2 linked regions of the Chelativorans sp. AA-79 genome follow. The protein of the gene in region 2 interacts with the protein of the main gene of each other region in a pairwise test. Links are inferred from orthologs where the notes say so. Each region holds a gene or a part of one and is shown on either strand. Other genes may lie near its edges. The genes, in order: PVE73_RS10720 and rplK.

What was found.
Region 1: the proteins of rplK (region 2) and PVE73_RS10720 interact in binary tests that used the Escherichia coli proteins (3 or more experiments, as listed by UniProt). The link is inferred for Chelativorans sp. AA-79 from one-to-one orthologs.

Annotation. Positions count from the first base shown.
Region 1 is NZ_CP120361.1:2,221,095-2,224,197, reverse strand. Bases 184-2,971 are described here. They hold PVE73_RS10720 (50S ribosomal protein L11 methyltransferase), read left to right. Parts: upstream 184-1,035; coding sequence 1,036-1,908; downstream 1,909-2,971. Other genes in these bases: PVE73_RS10710 (aminopeptidase P family protein), read left to right, coding at 2,372-2,971; PVE73_RS10715 (hypothetical protein), read right to left, coding at 1,959-2,141; PVE73_RS10725 (SCO family protein), read left to right, coding at 440-1,018; PVE73_RS10730 (hypothetical protein), read left to right, coding at 218-406. In the rest of the region: PVE73_RS10735 (DapH/DapD/GlmU-related protein), read right to left, coding at 1-144; more of PVE73_RS10710, read left to right, coding at 2,972-3,103. UniProt on the Escherichia coli protein: Methylates ribosomal protein L11.
Region 2 is NZ_CP120361.1:2,985,690-2,988,820, forward strand. What follows is about bases 1-2,816. They hold rplK (50S ribosomal protein L11), read right to left. Parts: upstream 1,715-2,816; coding sequence 1,286-1,714; downstream 1-1,285. Other genes in these bases: rplJ (50S ribosomal protein L10), read right to left, coding at 1-233; rplA (50S ribosomal protein L1), read right to left, coding at 581-1,279; nusG (transcription termination/antitermination protein NusG), read right to left, coding at 1,858-2,382; secE (preprotein translocase subunit SecE), read right to left, coding at 2,414-2,617. Outside these bases: PVE73_RS14535 (hypothetical protein), read left to right, coding at 3,038-3,131. UniProt on the Escherichia coli protein: Forms part of the ribosomal stalk which helps the ribosome interact with GTP-bound translation factors.

The sequences.
Region 1 (3,103 bases), 760 kb from region 2 along the record:
CTCGAAATAGCTGAAGTCGCCCACCGTGACCTCACGCAGGATCACACGCTCTGCGATGGCTGTATAGCGGCCCAGCCGGCAGGACTTCAGTTCCGCCGTGGGATGGATGCGAGGCTCGGAATCGGTGAAGCGCAGATCGTCCATTGCGTTCCTGTATTCCCCAGCCCCGGCCCGGGCAAGATGCAGGCCCAACGCTTGCGACAGTTTGCATCTTTGCTTGGCCGCCCACGAGGACTATTCTCTGTCCATGAGATCGGCGCCCGTGAATTATCCGGTTCTGTTCAAGTTTGCCGCCGCAGGAATGTTGCTGGCGGGGATCGGCGGCCTTGGCGTTGCCATGTGGGTGGAAAATGGGGCAGCGCTCTTTCTTTCCCTCGCCGAAACCGGCCTTGCCTGGTGCTTTTAGCCCCGCCCCCGAGTTCCTACGCCTGGTGAACCCATGATGCGCTATATCCTGGTCGGCATTCTTGCCTTGATGGTTCTCGCCGTCGGCTTGCTCTCCTTCGAATGGTATCGCGGCCAGAACCAGGCCGTCGCTTTCGGCGCTCCCTTCGAACTCGTCGACGACAGTGGCCAGCCGATCACGGAGAAAGCATTCCAAGGCCGTCCAACCGCCCTGTTCTTCGGCTTCACCCATTGCCCTGACGTCTGCCCCACAACCCTTTTCGAAATGGAAGGCTGGCTGGATGAACTGGGTGAGGAAGGCGAGGACCTGCAGGCCTTCTTCATCACCGTCGACCCCGAGCGCGACACGCCGGAGGTGATGAAGACCTATCTCGGCAACTTTTCCGACCGGGTGACCGGCATCACCGGCGATCCCGAGAAGGTCGCCGCGATGGCCAAGGCCTTCCGCATCTATTCCCGCAAGGTCGAGCTCGAGGACGGAGACTACACCATGGACCACACCGCTTCGGTGATGCTGCTCGACCGGAACGGCGATTTCTTCGGTACGATTTCCTATGAGGAGAACGCCGAAACGGCTGTCGCGAAGCTGCGTCGGCTGATAAACGAAGGCTGACCCTCGGTTCGGCTCTGATGCCCCAGACACGTCTCTTTTTCCGCCTGAGCGGCCCGCGCGCGAAACACGCCTATTCGCTGCTGGAAAACGCCTTCGATGATGAAGGCCTCCCGCTTTCGATTATGGAGATCGACGAGGCTGAGGACCTGCACGAGATTTCCGTTTACGCTCCCGACGAGCCGGAACCGGTCGCCACGCGCATGCGGGACCTGCTTTCCCCGTTCCCGGTATCGGCGGAAATCGAATCGGAAGTGTTGCCGGACATCGATTGGGTTGCGCACGCGCTGGCCGGCTTGAAGGCCGTTCGCGCCGGCCGCTTCTTCGTGCACGGCTCCCACGAACGGGGCGAGGAGCACGCCGGCGAAATCCCGATCGAGATCGAGGCGAGCCTGGCCTTCGGCACCGGCCATCACGGCACCACCTCGGGCTGCCTCGAAATGATCAGCCGCCTTGTCCCGCGCGAGCGTCCGCACAACGCGCTCGATCTCGGTACCGGCAGCGCCGTGCTTGCCATCGCCATCGCACGGCTGGCGCATATTCCTGTGCTTGCCACCGATATCGATCCCGTGGCCGTGCGCGTCGCGCGCGGGAATGTGCGTCTCAACAGGGCCTCGGAATGGGTGGAGACGGTTGCCGCGCCGGGTTTCCATCATCCGGCTTTCGCAAAGAGGAAACCGTTCGACCTGATCGTGGCGAACATTCTTGCCCGCCCTCTGATGTCGCTGGCACCGGCCATGGCGGCCCACCTTGCGCCGGGCGGCTCGCTGATTCTATCGGGCATCCTCGCGCGCCAGCGCTGGCCGGTGATCGCCGCCTATGCCGGCCAGGGTTTCCGCCATGTCAGCACCCTCCACCGCGAGGAGTGGGTGACGATCCATATGAAGCGCTGAGCACAAAAAAGGCGGCCGGGTGGCCGCCTTCTCACCCCCGCAGGTGAAACTCAGTACGTGTAGGCAGCGCCCTTGCGCTGCAACTCGTCACGGTTATAGCCGTATGTCTTGAGCGTCTCGTCGTCGAGCATCAGGAGCGCGCCGTTGACGTAACGGGCGGCCTGCCGCTGCCGTGCAGCGATCAGCGCGTCCACCGCACTCCGGAAATACCCGCGCCGTTGAACTTGTGCCATGTGAAGTCTCCTTTGCACCCATTGGCAATCTGTCCTCCACGACAAGAAAGGTAAGCAGTGCTGACCCGTTCGACCAGCGCCCTTTGCGCATAACTGCCATTCATTTTTGCAGATGCGAAAGGGAATGATGCGATGCACAATGCCCTGATCTGAATGCGACGCCCGATCCGTTGCCTGCGCCGCCAAGGCCGTCTAGGGTCCCGCCATCTTCCTGCGACGAGGCGCAAGCAATGTTTCAGTCCTTCGACAGCAAGTCCGATCCCGCCCAGGCGAAACCGAGGATCGAGCGCCTGCGCGCGCAGATGGCCGCGGTGGGCATCGATATCCTTCTCGTCCCCCACAGCGACGAGTATCAGAGCGAATATCTTCCCCCGAGCGCGGAACGCCTTTCATGGCTCACCGGCTTTACCGGCTCGGCGGGCGCCGCCGTCATCCTGCGGGAAAGGGCCGTCCTGTTCGTGGACGGGCGCTATACGCTCCAGGCACGCGAGCAGACGGATCCCGCCCTGTTCGAGATCGACAGCCTGATCGAGAACCCGCCGCCCGAATGGCTGAAAGCGAACGCCTCCAGGGGTGCGCGCATCGGTTTCGATCCGTGGCTGCACACAATCGAAGAGGTGCGCGGACTGCGCAAGGCCGTGGAGAAGTTCGGCATCGAGCTCGTGCCGCTCGACCGCAACCTCGTGGATGCCATATGGGAGGACCGGCCCGCGCCTCCTGCCGAGCCCGTCCGCATCCACCCCCTGAAATTCGCGGGCGATCCGGCGGAGGAAAAGCTGAAGCGCATTTCCGGCAAGCTGGCGGATGAAGGCATCGACCACACGGTGCTGACCAACGCGGCATCGCTGGCCTGGGCCTTCAACATCCGCGGCGGCGACGTGGCGCATACGCCGCTCGCCCTCGGCTTTGCCATTCTGTCGGCGTCCGGCCGCCCGAAACTGTTCCTGGACCCGAGGAAACTC
Region 2 (3,131 bases):
GTCTGGCCCTCGAAAAGGGCCTGAATGCCTTCGGACTTGGTACCCTGAAGAGCGATCTTGGCGAGACGGTTCTTCGCGACCTTGACGCTCCCGCCCGCCGCGCGCATCTTCGACCGGAAGTCGTTCATCTGCGCGACGGTGAGACCGGCATAGTGTGCCACGACGACCGATCCGGTGCTTTCGAACACCTGATTCAGGCTCGTGACGAATTCGCGCTTTTCCGCTCTTTCCACTGCCTTCTCCAGTTAACGGCGCCTCACGCGAAGTGCTGCGCCGGGTTGCCTTTTGCCGCCGGGCTTTCCGGTTAGGGATCACCCGAACGACGCTCGAGGATCCTGCCCCCTTTCGCCATGCCGGTTTTCAAGCCGGCGATCAGACAAAAGGCAAACACGGTTCGAACCGTTCATCGGCCTGGGAATGTCCCAAGCTTTTGTCCGGGTCTTACCCGTCTCATGCAGGCCCTTCATCAGAATTAAGGCGAGCCGCCTGCAATCTCGGACAGGATGTCCGGAGGTTTCCCTCCGGATCCGGGCCGTTTCCGGCCCGAATGTGGCGGGGAGGACGTCCCTCCCCGCGAATCTTAAGACACCGCCAGGGTCGAGGTATCTATCTTGAGACCCGGGCCCATGGTCGAGGTGAGTGCGACGCGCTTCACGTAGTTGCCCTTGGCGCCCGCGGGCTTGGCCTTCACGACCGCATCGGCGAACGCGCGGATGTTCTCCGCGATCGCCTTCTCGTCGAAGGACGCCTTGCCCACGCCGGCATGAACGATGCCGGCCTTCTCCACGCGGAACTCGACGGCGCCGCCCTTCGAAGCCTTCACGGCGGCAGCCACATCCGCCGTCACCGTGCCGACCTTCGGGTTCGGCATCAGGCCGCGTGGCCCGAGCACCTTGCCGAGACGGCCGACCAACGGCATCATGTCCGGCGTGGCGATGCAGCGGTCGAAATTGATCTCGCCCTTCTGCACGGTCTCCACCAAGTCCTCCGCGCCGACCACATCGGCGCCGGCGGCCCTCGCCTCGTCCGCCTTGTCGCCCTTGGCGAACACGGCCACACGCACCGAGCGGCCCGTGCCGTTCGGCAGGTTGACCACGCCGCGCACCATCTGATCGGCATGGCGCGGATCGACGCCGAGATTCATCGCCACTTCGATGGTCTCGTCGAACTTGGCGGTCGCCCGCTCCTTCAACACCTTCACCGCCTCCTCGAGGGCATAGAAGCGGCTACGGTCGAGATTTTCGCGGCTCTTGGCCACGCGCTTGGAAATCTTGGCCATCTCTCGTTACCCCACCACCTCGAGACCCATGGAACGGGCGGAACCTTCCACCATGCGCATGGCGGCATCCACGTCGTTCGCATTCAGGTCCTTCATCTTCGCCTCGGCGATCTCGCGCACCTTGTCGCGCGAGATCTGGCCGGCGGACTGCTTGCCCGGCTCCTTCGATCCCGACTTCAGGTTCACCGCCTTCTTCAGGAAGTAGCTCACCGGCGGGGTCTTCATGGTGAAGGTGAAGGACTTGTCCTGGTAGTAGGTGATGACCACCGGGATGGGCGAACCCTTCTCCATCTCCTGGCTCTGCGCATTGAATGCCTTGCAGAACTCCATGATGTTGATGCCACGCTGACCAAGCGCAGGACCGATCGGCGGCGACGGCGTCGCCGACCCCGCGGGGACCTGAAGCTTGAGCTGGCCTGCAATCTTCTTAGCCATCTCTCATCTGCCTTGTCGTCATGCCGGCCCCCTTTTCAGAGGGAAATGCCGCGGCGGTTGCAGTCTGGTGGTACGGAGCCCACGGTCGCCGGCTACGCGACCAACCCCTTCCACCGGTTTGCTCCGGAAACCGGAACAGCCGGTCAGGACTTCTCGACCTGACCGAACTCCAGATCCACGGGCACGGCGCGCCCGAAGATCGAAACCTCCACCTTGAGGCGCGAGCGCTCCTCGTCCACCTCCTGCACGAAGCCGTTGAAGGAGGCGAAGGGGCCGTCGGACACGCGCACCTGCTCGCCGATCTCGAAAGTAACGGAGGGCTTGGGGCGCTCCACGCCTTCCTGAACCTGAGTCAGGATGCGCTCGGCCTCGGCTTCCGTGATCGGCACCGGGCGGGCATCGCCCAGAAAGCCCGTAACCTTCGGCGTGTTCTTGATCATCGAGAACACGGCATCCGTCAGATCGGCCTTGACCAGCACATAACCCGGAAAAAACTTGCGCTCGGCATCCACCTTGCGGCCTCGGCGGACCTCGACGACCTTCTCGGTCGGCACGACCACCTGCTCGATCAGGCCAGAAAGCCCCTTCTGGCGTGCCTGCTCCTCGATCGATTCAGCGACCTTCTTCTCGAAATTGGAATAAGCGTGGACGATATACCAACGCGCCATCTAAAAATAACTCCTTCCCTGCCGGACGACTTCAGACGCCGATCCCGAGGATCAGCTCGATTGCCCACGCCATCACCTGGTCAGCGGCAAAGAAAAAGATCGCGGCCAAAGCAGCAAAAGCCAGCACCATGGCGGTCGAGATCAGCGTCTCCCGACGCGAAGGCCAGGTCACCTTCGCTGTCTCCGACCGCACCTGCTGCAAAAAAATAAAAGGGTTCGTGGTCCTAGAGGCCATCTATCGCTCTTTTTTGTTGAAGCATCCAGGGAAAACCCTGGTCCTGTGACGGCTATGCCCCGGCCGTGATGCGAATCGGATCAAACGAATCACCAATTTCTGCACATACGACAAGGGCGCGTAAAGCTGCTCCCCAGCTCCACGCACCGTTTGCTTGTGCCCTACATAGTTCCGATTCCCTCGACGCGCAAGTGCCTTTTGACGGCATCGCGGTTGGGCAGGAATGGAGAGTGGCAGGGGCAGAGGGGCTCGAACCCCCGACCTGCGGTTTTGGAGACCGCCGCTCTACCAACTGAGCTATACCCCTATTCCCAGGCTCTGAAGCCCGTGTCGAGCCCGCCTTCTAGAGCCTGTTTGCACTGCCTGCAAGTCTATTTCTGGCCTTCTGTGCCGCTGTCCACCTGCTCTGAAGCTTCTCATATGGAAAATGTCGTCGCACGCATCAACCGCAAAAAGAAAGGGCGGCCGAAGCCGCCCTTCAGGTCGAGAATGTTGCAGGATCACTCGGTGATGC